Regions from separate parts of the Cyanobium sp. LEGE 06113 genome, predicted to be linked through region 1. Evidence: riboswitches for the same ligand, from Rfam matches in the RefSeq annotation. Region 1 holds a riboswitch; each other region holds the start of a gene.

The links. A riboswitch is a leader RNA that binds a small molecule or an ion and turns the genes downstream of it on or off. The one in region 1 is predicted to bind cobalamin.
Region 2: linked by a shared signal. The riboswitch ahead of IQ220_RS05960 (energy-coupling factor ABC transporter permease) and the one ahead of IQ220_RS03840 (fatty acid desaturase) in region 1 are both predicted to bind cobalamin.
Region 3: linked by a shared signal. The riboswitch ahead of IQ220_RS00165 (fatty acid desaturase) and the one ahead of IQ220_RS03840 (fatty acid desaturase) in region 1 are both predicted to bind cobalamin.

The regions. Positions count from the first base shown of each region.
Region 1 is NZ_JADEWM010000001.1:738,727-743,088, reverse strand. Features, by position in the region: gene IQ220_RS03860 (CopD family protein) at 1-323, shown strand, start outside; gene IQ220_RS03855 (hypothetical protein) at 359-652, shown strand; partial or broken gene IQ220_RS03850 (pyridoxamine 5'-phosphate oxidase) at 681-788, shown strand; cobalamin riboswitch at 877-1,019, shown strand; gene IQ220_RS15530 (HupE/UreJ family protein) at 1,045-1,422, shown strand; gene IQ220_RS15525 (hypothetical protein) at 1,434-1,652, shown strand; cobalamin riboswitch at 1,685-1,860, shown strand; gene IQ220_RS03840 (fatty acid desaturase) at 2,057-3,103, shown strand; gene IQ220_RS03835 (hypothetical protein) at 3,105-3,578, shown strand; gene IQ220_RS03830 (arsenic resistance protein) at 3,643-4,362, shown strand, end outside.
Region 2 is NZ_JADEWM010000002.1:360,292-364,653, reverse strand. Features, by position in the region: gene cbiQ (cobalt ECF transporter T component CbiQ) at 1-491, opposite strand, end outside; gene IQ220_RS05965 (energy-coupling factor ABC transporter substrate-binding protein) at 475-786, opposite strand; gene IQ220_RS05960 (energy-coupling factor ABC transporter permease) at 791-1,510, opposite strand; cobalamin riboswitch at 1,571-1,720, opposite strand; gene IQ220_RS05955 (hypothetical protein) at 1,828-2,079, shown strand; gene IQ220_RS05950 (Y-family DNA polymerase) at 2,124-3,410, opposite strand; gene IQ220_RS05945 (LexA family protein) at 3,432-3,815, opposite strand; gene IQ220_RS05940 (succinate dehydrogenase) at 3,934-4,362, shown strand, end outside.
Region 3 is NZ_JADEWM010000001.1:23,390-27,751, reverse strand. Features, by position in the region: gene IQ220_RS00180 (acyltransferase family protein) at 1-222, opposite strand, end outside; gene IQ220_RS00175 (arsenic resistance protein) at 334-1,230, opposite strand; gene IQ220_RS00170 (hypothetical protein) at 1,295-1,768, opposite strand; gene IQ220_RS00165 (fatty acid desaturase) at 1,770-2,816, opposite strand; cobalamin riboswitch at 3,013-3,188, opposite strand; gene IQ220_RS15415 (hypothetical protein) at 3,221-3,439, opposite strand; gene IQ220_RS15410 (HupE/UreJ family protein) at 3,451-3,828, opposite strand; cobalamin riboswitch at 3,854-3,996, opposite strand; partial or broken gene IQ220_RS00155 (pyridoxamine 5'-phosphate oxidase) at 4,085-4,192, opposite strand; gene IQ220_RS00150 (hypothetical protein) at 4,221-4,362, opposite strand, start outside.

The sequences.
Region 1 (4,362 bases):
GGGCCTACGAGGAGGTGTTTGAGCCCCTGGGGCTCACCGCCCTGGCGATCCAGGTGATCACCGGCCTGGCCATGGCCTGGATCTACCTGCCGGGCCTGCAGGGGCTGTTCAACCCGGCGAACCCGATCGCCGTGCTGGTCGGCACCAAGCTGCTGCTGCTGGCCGCCACCGTGGCCCTGGCCCTGGATGCCCGGCTGCGCCTCATCCCCAACCTCAGCGACGCCAGGCTGGGCCCCCTGACCTGGCACATCCGCGCCATCACAGCCCTGGCGATCGCCTTCGTGGTGGTGGGCGCCGGCATCCGGCTGGGGGGCTTCAGCTGAACAGGGGCAACGCCCGGCAGGGCCCACCCGCCAGCATGGGGGGCACTGCCCTCAAGCCATGCTGCTTCCCTGCCCCTTCAGCCTCATCAGCACCGCGGCCCTCGCCGCCAAGCGCCGGCCTGCAGGCCACGGTGCTGCTGCTGCTCACCCTGCTGATCAAGGCCCGCATCCAGATCAAGGCCGCCTCGGCCCTGGGCCTGTTCCTGCTGGCCCTGCAGACGCTGGGGTTCCTGGCCGTGGCAGGAGGTCTTGGCGCGCTGGCTGTAGGCGGAGCGGCTGTGGGTGGTGCGGGGCTGGCGTTCCAGCGGCGCTCCGGCCAAGCGGCGTGAGGGCGTGGCTCTTTGAGGGCGTGAGCGTTTGACCGAGCTCCCCCCCTGGCGCCCCCTGCTGCGGGCCGCCCGTGAGCGAGAAGGACGCTCCCCGGCGGCCCGCTGGCTGCAACTGGCCAGCGTCGCCGCCGCTGGAGGCTGGAGCAGGGCTGGCGCGAGGAAGACCTGAATCCCAGAGATCAGGTCTGTGGGATCAGGTCTGCGGCCGAATCGCCGCAGCAGGAGCACAATGGGAGCGGAGTGGTTTCCGAGCCTCTGGCCCGGAAGGCAACGAGGAAAGTCCGGTGCAACTCCGGCACTGTCCCGCAGCTGTGATGGAGAGACCTGCTCCTGAGTCAGAACGCTCGCCGCTTTGAGTTCTTTCCTGCCCGGCGCGGAAACCGGGAGAAACCATGCAACACCTCCGCTCCAGCCGCTCCCTCGGCCTTCTGGTGGCCCTGGCCACCGCCACGACCCTGCTGCTCGGCCAGCCGGCCCAGGCCCACAACGTGGCCTCAGGCGGCCTGGTGGGAGGCTTCCTGCATCCACTGGCGGGCACCGACCACCTGCTGCTGCTGATCGCCGTTGGCGCCGCGGCCTCCTACCTCTCGGCCGAGCTGCTGCTCTGGGGGCTGGCTGGCGCCCTGGCTGGAGGCGTGTTCGGCGCCATGGGCGGCGGGCTGCCTGGTGCCGAGCTGCTGGCGACCCTGGCCATCCCCGCCGTGGCCCTGCTGGTGCTGCGCAGCCAGAAGTCGCCGCTGGCGCCGGCCCTGGAGCTCTGCGGTGCCTGATCGCTGCAGCCGTGGCCGTGCACGCCATGCTCCATGGTCAGGAGGCTCCGGCCGGTGCCGCCTCAGCGCTGTGGTGGGCGGGTTCCTTCTCCGCCTCGGTGCTGGTGAGCGGCAGCAGCTATCTCGTGCTGCGGCAGCTGCCCAGCCGCTGGACCGCCGCCGTGGCCCTGCTGCTCGCCGTCGCTGGCGCGGCCCTGATCCTCGGCCCGATCGCCTTCGCTGCCCGCTGAACGCCGCAGAGGCGTCAGTTGGCTGACATCTGCACCAGACTGGCCGTGACGGTTCCAGTGGTTCACACCCTGGACGCAAGGAGGAAAGTCCGGTGGGGAGGGGGTTCTTGGACCCTCTGCGAGTCCGGCGCTGTCCCGCAGCTGTGATGGGGTTCGCTCCTGGGAGCACCCCTCAGTCAGAACGCTCGCCGTTGTGATCACCCCTCTCCCCCGGCGCGGACCGGGTTCCACGATGAGCCAAGCCTTTCTTTCCAGCCCTGGAAGCCACCCGCCTTCAGCCTGCCAGGGCCTGCCCGAGCGCTGAGACGCGCCGCAGACGTTCACGTCCCCAACAAGCACTCCAGGGCCGGACCGGGCCGGCGCCAGCCTCTGGTGTCCGCGCCGGCTGATCCGCTCGTGCCGTGATGCCCCCCTCGCCCTCCTGCATGACCACCGATCTCCGGCCAGCCGACTTCGTTCTGGCCCCCTATGCCCGCAGCAGCAACTGGCGCGGCGCCTATCAGATCCTCAGCGCCGTGGGCCCCTACCTGGCCTGCTGGGCCCTGGCCATCCATCTCGCCCAGCGGGCGCCCTGGGCCGTGCCCCTGCTGGTGATTCCCCTGGTGCTGTTCTCGCTGCGCTGCTTCTCCCTGATGCACGACTGCGGCCACCATTCCCTGTTCCGCAGCCGCTGGCTCAACCGGGTGGGGGGCTTCATCCTGGGGCTGGTGAATGCCATTCCCCAGCTGGCCTGGTCCAACGACCACGCCTTTCACCACCGCACCAATGGCGACTGGGAGCGCTATCGCGGCGTCACCGACCTGATCACCACCGACGACTACGCCCAGCTGAGTGCCAGGCAGCAGGCCACCTACGCCTTGCTGCGCCATCCGCTGATGGCCCTCCCCGGTGGCTTCTACTACCTCGCCATCCAGCCCAGGCTGGCGCTTCTCAAGGAGATCTCCCGGGCGGTCCGGGCCCAGGCCGTGCCGCGCTCGGCCGAGTTCTGGGATCTGCTGCTGAACAACGTGGTGCTGATCGCCCTGGTGGTGGCGGCCGGCCAGCGCTGGGGATTCGGCCTGGTGCTGGGGCTCTACGGCGTGACCCTCACCTTCTCGGCAGCCCTGTTCCTGTGGATCTTTTTCGTTCAGCACATCTTTGAGGGCAGCTACGCCCACAACACCGAGGGCTGGAGCCACATGCAGGGAGCTCTGGAAGGCACCAGCTATCTGCAGATGCCGGCCTGGCTGCGCTGGTTCACGGCTGACATCGGCTACCACAACATCCACCACCTCTCGGAGCGCATTCCCAACTACAACCTGCGCGCCGCCCACCAGGCCAATGCCCGTCTGCTGGCGGCTGTGCCCTGTCTGCGACTCGGCGACATGCTCAGTTGCGCCCAGTTCAAGCTCTGGGATCGGGAGACTGAGCGCCTGGTGCCCTGTCCGGAGCAGGTCGATGCCGTGGCCTGACTTGCCGGCTTGGCCAGGGCAGCCGTGGCGGGGACCGAGGTCCTGGCATGGGCAGGAATCCGCCTGCTCAGGGGCCTGGGAACCGCGCTTTCTGGAGCAGAACAGCCTGCTGATCGGCCATGCCGCCTGGGATGGTTATCGGCTCAGCGGCCGGGGTCTGCTGATCTGCCACCTGGCCGCTCCGCTCGAACCTGAGCACGACTGGCGCCTCGACGGCGTGCGGTTCAGCCGGCGCTATGTGGCGCGAAGCGAGGTGACCGCCCAGCTGCGCCACCAGGGGCTGGGACCGGCAGCGATCCGTCCGAGCCTGGGGGCCCTCGACAGCTACGACCCGGCCAGGGAGCTGGTGGTGCTGCTGAGTGGCCATGGCCCCGAGCTGATCGCCCTGCTCAGGAAGCTGCCCACGGCGCCACCGACCTGCTTTGAACTGGTGGAACGGCGCTGGAGTGAATTCGCCTGCGCCGCAGTGCCGTGACCCAATAACACCTGATTATGCGCATAAACGCGTAGAGTGATGACTTCGATGCGCTGCAGCCGCCATGGCCACCGCCCCCTGGCCCTTCGCCCTGCTGATGGCCCTGCAGCGGCGCCTGGTGTGGGCCATCCCAGCCGCCATGCTGCTCGGCCTGGCCTGGGGGGTGACCCTGCCCTCGGCCTGGCTGGTGAGCCTGGTGATGCCCCTCACCTTCCTGATGGTGTATCCGATGCTGATCGACCTGCGGTTGCCGCTGCTGCTGGGTGGCAGAGACCTCAGGCTGCAGCTCACGGCCCAGGCGATCAACTTTCTGGTGATCCCGTTCGTGGCCCTGGCGATCGGCCGGCTGTTCTTCGCCAGCCAACCCCTGGTGGCCCTGGGCCTGTTGCTGGCGGCGCTGCTGCCCACCAGCGGCATGACCATCTCCTGGACGGGGTTTGCCAAGGGCAACCTGGAAGCAGCGGTGCGCATGACCGTGGTGGGGCTGGTGCTTGGGTCCCTGGCCACACCGCTCTACGCCAGGGTGCTGATGGGCACAGCGGTGGACGTGCCGATGGCCAGGGTGTTCCAGCAGATCCTGCTGATCGTGTTCCTGCCGCTGCTGCTGGGGCAGATCACCCGCGTGGCGCTGATCGCCGCCAGGGGCGCGGAGCACTACAGGAAGGTGATCAAGCCACGGTTGGCCCCCTTCTCCACCCTGGGCGTGGTGGGCATCGTGGCCGTGGCCATGGCGCTCAAGGCGCCCCTGATCGTGGGCCAGCCCCTGCTGCTGGTGCGCATGCTG
Region 2 (4,362 bases), on a different contig from region 1:
TCCAGCAGCAGGGGCGGCAGTCGCAGGCGCCGCAGCACAGCGATCAGCTCACTGAAGGGCGTGGTGAGCAGCACGAACATCAGACAGCTGCTGGCGGCCAGCGAGCGGCTGATCAGCAGCGCGGCCTGCCCCACCCCCTGCTGGCTCACATACAGCATCCAGCCGCCGGCCAGGGGCCGGGCCAGCTGCTGCCACACGTCCCCGCGAGCGGTGGCGGTGAAGGCGTCGAGCGGCACCGCCTGCAGCAGCAGGGCCGGCAGGCTGGCGATGGCGAACCCCAGCGGCAACAGCAGCAGCGGCAGGTAGAGCCGCGCCGGGATCGCGGCGTACACCACGATCCAGAGCGCCAGCCAGAGGCTGATCAGGCCCTGGACCAGCGGAGGTGCCACCAGCCCCAGCAGCAGCAGCACCGCCGCAAAGGCCAGCTTCTGGCCCGGGGGCAACCAGCGCAGCCGGTTGCCGTAGGCCAGGGCGTCAATCCGGTGACTCATCGCCCCTGTTCAGAGCGCGTCCTTTGTAGAGCCCGATCACGTAGCCGATCACACCGGCGCCAAGGGCCGCCTGGCTGGCGAACAGCAGGCTTTCCACCTCGCCGCTGGGCAACGCCACCACGGCGTTGAACCAGGGCCTGTAGCTGGGCTGGATCTCGCTGATGGCGTCCATGCCCTGGCCGTCGGCACCGGAGAATTCGCCGCGCACGACCAGCACGGGCAGGGCGCTCAGGGCCACCACGGCGAGCACCAGCAGCCAGTTGCCCTGGGGGCGTTGCTTTCCAGAATCGGTCATGGGGTCAGCTCTCCTGGTGGAGCAGGCGGAGGGTCTTGAGCTCGGGCTGGCCATAGGACTGCAACCAGTTCCACACCAGCACGGTGAGCAGGCCTTCGGTGATCGCCAGGGGAATCTGGGTGATCGCGAAGATGCTGCCGAATTTCAGGAATGAGGCCATCACCCCACCGCTGGCGGCGGGGAAGGCGATCGCCAGCTGGCCAGCGGTGACCACGTAGGTGGCCAGGTCGGCGAGGGCGGCGGCGGCGAACACCGCCAGGCGCCTGTGGCCGCTGCTGCTGAAGAGCTGAAAGGCGCCCCAGGCCACGAATGGCCCCACGATCGCCATCGAGAAGATGTTGGCGCCCAGGGTGGTGAGCCCGCCGTGGGCCAGCAGCAGCGCCTGGAACAGCAGCACGATGCTGCCGATCACGGTCATCACCGTGGGGCCGAACAGAATCGCGCCCAGGCCGGTGCCGGTGGGGTGGGAGCAGCTGCCGGTGACGGAGGGAATCTTCAGGGCCGAGAGCACGAAGGTGAAGGCGCCGGCCAGGGCCAGCAGCAGCTTCAGCTCCGGGTGGCTGCGGCTGATGCGCGTCAGCGACCGCAGCCCCACCGCCAGGAAGGGCAGCGAGATCAGCCACCAGGCCACGGCCCACTGCAGCGGCAGGAAGCCCTCGGCGATGTGCATCGCCTGCGCCGGGGCAGGCGTTAATAGAACAAGGCAGAAACTGAGCGCAGCCATCAACGACAGGCTGGCCAGCTTTGCTGGCATGGTCTTCACTCTGTACCTCGCAGGTAAGACAGTTGAGTTGTGAAGAACGGCAGGTGTTCTGACTGATCAGGGTCCTGGGACCCTGAAACACAGTTGCGGGACAGCGGCCGATTTCAACGGCACTTTCCCTGTTGCCTCCGGCGGCTGAACCCCGCCGGAACCGTTCTGAATCTGAGCATACCCACGGCGGCTCAGCTCTTTCTCGCCCCGCTTCAGGTTTCGTGTCCGATTTCAGGGCGGCCGGCGTGCTCAGTAACCTGGGTGTGCTCCGTGTTCCCCCCGCGTCCATGGACTTTTTCGAAGTGCTCTGGCACGGCGAGGGCATCGGTGATGGCGGCGATCTGGAGGAGGCCCTGATGGCCTATGCCCTGGTGAAGCCCGACGACGGCGACTGGGCTGCCGCCTGCAGCGCCCCCGGCGCCGCTCCCTGCATCCGTCGCTACGCCTCCTTTGACGCCTTCCTCGACAACGCCGATGAGCTGGAGACGATTCCGGTCACGGCGGCGATGATCGAGGCCTGCCTGGCGCAGCTGCCCTGAGTTCCGCCCCACGACGAGCCCGGCCGCAGCGCTGATCCCGCCTTTCACTGCGCCAGCACCCGTGGGATCGCCTCCAGCCGCGTGGTGGCGGCCCGGGAGAGCCTGTCGCGCCGCATCGCCCAGGGCGGTTGCAGTCCGCAGGCGGCCCACTGCACGGTGCCGCGCCCGTAGCGGCGGTTGAGCCGGTCCACGGCGGCCATCAGGGCAGCGCGGCGCTGCTGCTGCTCCGGCGGCAGCGGTTGCAGCAGGTGGTGTTGCAGCAGCTCCTCGCCCTGCAGCTGCAGCAGCAGCACGCCGGCCTTCTGCAGCGGGTGCTGGGGACGGAACAGGGCCTCGGCCAGGGGCAGGGCCGCCGCCAGCAGCACGGCGGTGTCATGGCTGGGCAGCGCCAGGGTGAGGGTGGCGCTGTTGCTGTAGAAGCTGGTGCCGTTGAACGGGTTGCTGCGCACGAACACGCTCAGGGCCCCGGCCCGCTGCCGTTGGCGGCGCAGCTTCTCGGCCGCCCGCACCGTGTAGGTGGCCACCGCCTGGCGCAGCTCCGCGGCCGTGCGCACCGGCTGGCTGAAGCTGCGGCTCACGCAGGTTTCCTGCTTCGGCGCTGGCACCAGGGTGAGCGGCAGGCAGCGGTGGCCCCGCAGTTCCTGCTGCAGCCGCAGGCCCACCACGCCGCACTTCTGGCGCAGCTCACCGCTCGGCATGTCGCGCAGGGCGAGGGCATGGGCGACGCCCCGCAGCCGGCACCAGCGGGCCAGGCGCCGGCCGATGCCCCACACGTCTTCGATCGCCACCTGCTGCAGCCAGGCGGAGGGGTCGCTGCAGGCCCCCAGGTCGAACACATGGCCATGGGCCGGTTGCCCCTTGGCGAGGCGGTTGGCCAGCTTGGCCAGCACCTTGGTGGGGGCGAGGCCCACCGCCACCGGCAGCCCCAGCTCCCGCTGCACCGCCCGCCGCAGCTCCAGCCCCCAGGCGGTGAGATCGCTGCCCGGCGGCCGGGGCAGCAGGCCGAAGGCCTCGTCGATCGAGTAGATCTCCAGCTCTTCCACCCAGCGCTCCAGGGTGGCCATCAGCCGCTGGCTCATGTCGGCGTAGAGGGCGTAGTTGGAGCTGCGCACCACCACGCCGAGGCGCTCCAGCTGGCGCTGCACCTGGAAGTAGGGCTGGCCCATGGCGATGCCGAGCCGCCTGGCCTCGGCACTGCGCGACACGATGCAGCCGTCGTTGTTGGAGAGCACCACCAGCGGCCGGCCCAGCAGGGCGGGCTCCAGCACCGCCTCGCAGGAGGCATAGAAGTTGTTGCCATCGATCAGGGCGATGGCCGTGCTGGTCGGCATGGCCCCCTCAGCAGCGGCGGATCACATGGGTGGCCACCCCCCAGATGCGGGCGCGGGATGCGGGTGCAGCGGCAGGGCCGGGTAGGCGGGATGGGCCGCCTCCAGCCACTGCCGGGTTCCGCGGCCGGCCAGGCGTTTCACGGTGAAGCCGCCATCGAGCAGGGCCACCACCACCAGGCCCGCCCGCGGTTCGAGCTGCCGGTCCACCACCAGCAGGTCGCCGTGCCGGATGCCGGCATCGCGCATCGAGTCGCCGGCCACCCGCAGCAGCAGGGTGGCGCCGGGGTGGGGCACCAGCAGCCGCTGCAGGTTGAGGCCTGGCTGGGCGGTGGCCTGGCCTCTGGCCTGGGCGCTGGCGTGTGAGCTGGCCTGGCTGTTGGGGCGGCGCCTGGAGATGTCGGCCACGCCGTGGGGATCGTCAATCCACAGACTAGTACAAATGTACTGAGTGGATGCGGTGTCAGGGGCGCTGTTCTTCATACCATGGGCTCAACACCGCAGCCGATCAACGGTGGCCACGGGGATGGGCGCAACCACGCTGAGGCTGGGCACGGCGGGGGCGGGGCTGCTGCTGGTGCTGTTCCTGCTGGTGCATCTGGCCGGCGTGCTGCCGGCGGTGCTGGCCCCCGAGCGCTTTGAGGCCTATGCGGCCGGTCTGCATCGCGCCGCCTGGCTGCCCCTGGTGGAGCTGGCCCTGCTGGCTGCGGCGCTGCTGCATCTGGGCCTGGGGCTGGCCAAGGTGATCGCCAACCGCCGAGCCGGCAACAGCGCCAGCCTCAGCAGCCGTCGCGGCCAGCCGCTGGCGGCCCTGGCGGCCCGAAGCCAGGCGATCGGCGGCGTGGGGCTGCTGCTCTTTCTGGCGGTGCATCTGGGCCAGCTGCGCTGGCCGCGCCCTCCGCAGGGGGCCGAACGGGCTGTCCTGGAGGCGGTGCTGCGCCAGCCGGCCATGCTG
Region 3 (4,362 bases), 720 kb from region 1:
CAGAAAGAAAAAGAGGGGCATGTGCCACTGATGCACCAGCACCAGAAAGCCCCCCAGGGCAGCGCTGCTCTCGGGGTTGCTCACATAGAACGTGCCCAGATCGCCCGCGTAGAACACCGCTGCGGCGTGGAAGGGAATCAGCAGCAGCACGGCCAGCACGCGGGCGCCGTCCAGGGCATGGCAGCGGGGCGCAGGGGAAGCAGCCGCAGCTGGACCGCTCACGGGCCCGTCAGGCCGGGGCTTCCGCCGCCAGCGCAGGACCGAACAGGCGGTCGGTGGCCTTCACATACCAGGCGGCGGCCTGCACCTGAACGATGTAGGCCAGGGCGATGATCAGGGCGATCTCGGAGCCTCGGGCCCGAAGGCCGTCATCGCCAGGGCCAGGGCGATCGAGAGGTTGCGCATCACCGTGCCGTACACGAGGGCGATGCCGTCGCTGCGGGGAAAGAAGCGGCGCGCCACGAGGGTGCTGAGGGCGAAGTTGATGCCGTAGAGCAGCAGCAGCGGGATCAGCATGCGCACCAGCAGCAGGGGCTGGCCCACGATCAGGGGCGCCTTGAGCGCCATGGCCACGGCCACGATGCCCACCACGCCCAGGGTGGAGAAGGGGGCCAACCGTGGCTTGATCACCTTCCTGTAGTGCTCCGCGCCCCTGGCGGCGATCAGCGCCACGCGGGTGATCTGCCCCAGCAGCAGCGGCAGGAACACGATCAGCAGGATCTGCTGGAACACCCTGGCCATCGGCACGTCCACCGCTGTGCCCATCAGCACCCTGGCGTAGAGCGGTGTGGCCAGGGACCCAAGCACCAGCCCCACCACGGTCATGCGCACCGCTGCTTCCAGGTTGCCCTTGGCAAACCCCGTCCAGGAGATGGTCATGCCGCTGGTGGGCAGCAGCGCCGCCAGCAACAGGCCCAGGGCCACCAGGGGTTGGCTGGCGAAGAACAGCCGGCCGATCGCCAGGGCCACGAACGGGATCACCAGAAAGTTGATCGCCTGGGCCGTGAGCTGCAGCCTGAGGTCTCTGCCACCCAGCAGCAGCGGCAACCGCAGGTCGATCAGCATCGGATACACCATCAGGAAGGTGAGGGGCATCACCAGGCTCACCAGCCAGGCCGAGGGCAGGGTCACCCCCCAGGCCAGGCCGAGCAGCATGGCGGCTGGGATGGCCCACACCAGGCGCCGCTGCAGGGCCATCAGCAGGGCGAAGGGCCAGGGGGCGGTGGCCATGGCGGCTGCAGCGCATCGAAGTCATCACTCTACGCGTTTATGCGCATAATCAGGTGTTATTGGGTCACGGCACTGCGGCGCAGGCGAATTCACTCCAGCGCCGTTCCACCAGTTCAAAGCAGGTCGGTGGCGCCGTGGGCAGCTTCCTGAGCAGGGCGATCAGCTCGGGGCCATGGCCACTCAGCAGCACCACCAGCTCCCTGGCCGGGTCGTAGCTGTCGAGGGCCCCCAGGCTCGGACGGATCGCTGCCGGTCCCAGCCCCTGGTGGCGCAGCTGGGCGGTCACCTCGCTTCGCGCCACATAGCGCCGGCTGAACCGCACGCCGTCGAGGCGCCAGTCGTGCTCAGGTTCGAGCGGAGCGGCCAGGTGGCAGATCAGCAGACCCCGGCCGCTGAGCCGATAACCATCCCAGGCGGCATGGCCGATCAGCAGGCTGTTCTGCTCCAGAAAGCGCGGTTCCCAGGCCCCTGAGCAGGCGGATTCCTGCCCATGCCAGGACCTCGGTCCCCGCCACGGCTGCCCTGGCCAAGCCGGCAAGTCAGGCCACGGCATCGACCTGCTCCGGACAGGGCACCAGGCGCTCAGTCTCCCGATCCCAGAGCTTGAACTGGGCGCAACTGAGCATGTCGCCGAGTCGCAGACAGGGCACAGCCGCCAGCAGACGGGCATTGGCCTGGTGGGCGGCGCGCAGGTTGTAGTTGGGAATGCGCTCCGAGAGGTGGTGGATGTTGTGGTAGCCGATGTCAGCCGTGAACCAGCGCAGCCAGGCCGGCATCTGCAGATAGCTGGTGCCTTCCAGAGCTCCCTGCATGTGGCTCCAGCCCTCGGTGTTGTGGGCGTAGCTGCCCTCAAAGATGTGCTGAACGAAAAAGATCCACAGGAACAGGGCTGCCGAGAAGGTGAGGGTCACGCCGTAGAGCCCCAGCACCAGGCCGAATCCCCAGCGCTGGCCGGCCGCCACCACCAGGGCGATCAGCACCACGTTGTTCAGCAGCAGATCCCAGAACTCGGCCGAGCGCGGCACGGCCTGGGCCCGGACCGCCCGGGAGATCTCCTTGAGAAGCGCCAGCCTGGGCTGGATGGCGAGGTAGTAGAAGCCACCGGGGAGGGCCATCAGCGGATGGCGCAGCAAGGCGTAGGTGGCCTGCTGCCTGGCACTCAGCTGGGCGTAGTCGTCGGTGGTGATCAGGTCGGTGACGCCGCGATAGCGCTCCCAGTCGCCATTGGTGCGGTGGTGAAAGGCGTGGTCGTTGGACCAGGCCAGCTGGGGAATGGCATTCACCAGCCCCAGGATGAAGCCCCCCACCCGGTTGAGCCAGCGGCTGCGGAACAGGGAATGGTGGCCGCAGTCGTGCATCAGGGAGAAGCAGCGCAGCGAGAACAGCACCAGGGGAATCACCAGCAGGGGCACGGCCCAGGGCGCCCGCTGGGCGAGATGGATGGCCAGGGCCCAGCAGGCCAGGTAGGGGCCCACGGCGCTGAGGATCTGATAGGCGCCGCGCCAGTTGCTGCTGCGGGCATAGGGGGCCAGAACGAAGTCGGCTGGCCGGAGATCGGTGGTCATGCAGGAGGGCGAGGGGGGCATCACGGCACGAGCGGATCAGCCGGCGCGGACACCAGAGGCTGGCGCCGGCCCGGTCCGGCCCTGGAGTGCTTGTTGGGGACGTGAACGTCTGCGGCGCGTCTCAGCGCTCGGGCAGGCCCTGGCAGGCTGAAGGCGGGTGGCTTCCAGGGCTGGAAAGAAAGGCTTGGCTCATCGTGGAACCCGGTCCGCGCCGGGGGAGAGGGGTGATCACAACGGCGAGCGTTCTGACTGAGGGGTGCTCCCAGGAGCGAACCCCATCACAGCTGCGGGACAGCGCCGGACTCGCAGAGGGTCCAAGAACCCCCTCCCCACCGGACTTTCCTCCTTGCGTCCAGGGTGTGAACCACTGGAACCGTCACGGCCAGTCTGGTGCAGATGTCAGCCAACTGACGCCTCTGCGGCGTTCAGCGGGCAGCGAAGGCGATCGGGCCGAGGATCAGGGCCGCGCCAGCGACGGCGAGCAGCAGGGCCACGGCGGCGGTCCAGCGGCTGGGCAGCTGCCGCAGCACGAGATAGCTGCTGCCGCTCACCAGCACCGAGGCGGAGAAGGAACCCGCCCACCACAGCGCTGAGGCGGCACCGGCCGGAGCCTCCTGACCATGGAGCATGGCGTGCACGGCCACGGCTGCAGCGATCAGGCACCGCAGAGCTCCAGGGCCGGCGCCAGCGGCGACTTCTGGCTGCGCAGCACCAGCAGGGCCACGGCGGGGATGGCCAGGGTCGCCAGCAGCTCGGCACCAGGCAGCCCGCCGCCCATGGCGCCGAACACGCCTCCAGCCAGGGCGCCAGCCAGCCCCCAGAGCAGCAGCTCGGCCGAGAGGTAGGAGGCCGCGGCGCCAACGGCGATCAGCAGCAGCAGGTGGTCGGTGCCCGCCAGTGGATGCAGGAAGCCTCCCACCAGGCCGCCTGAGGCCACGTTGTGGGCCTGGGCCGGCTGGCCGAGCAGCAGGGTCGTGGCGGTGGCCAGGGCCACCAGAAGGCCGAGGGAGCGGCTGGAGCGGAGGTGTTGCATGGTTTCTCCCGGTTTCCGCGCCGGGCAGGAAAGAACTCAAAGCGGCGAGCGTTCTGACTCAGGAGCAGGTCTCTCCATCACAGCTGCGGGACAGTGCCGGAGTTGCACCGGACTTTCCTCGTTGCCTTCCGGGCCAGAGGCTCGGAAACCACTCCGCTCCCATTGTGCTCCTGCTGCGGCGATTCGGCCGCAGACCTGATCCCACAGACCTGATCTCTGGGATTCAGGTCTTCCTCGCGCCAGCCCTGCTCCAGCCTCCAGCGGCGGCGACGCTGGCCAGTTGCAGCCAGCGGGCCGCCGGGGAGCGTCCTTCTCGCTCACGGGCGGCCCGCAGCAGGGGGCGCCAGGGGGGGAGCTCGGTCAAACGCTCACGCCCTCAAAGAGCCACGCCCTCACGCCGCTTGGCCGGAGCGCCGCTGGAACGCCAGCCCCGCACCACCCACAGCCGCTCCGCCTACAGCCAGCGCGCCAAGACCTCCTGCCACGGCCAGGAACCCCAGCGTCTGCAGGGCCAGCAGGAACAGGCCCAGGGCC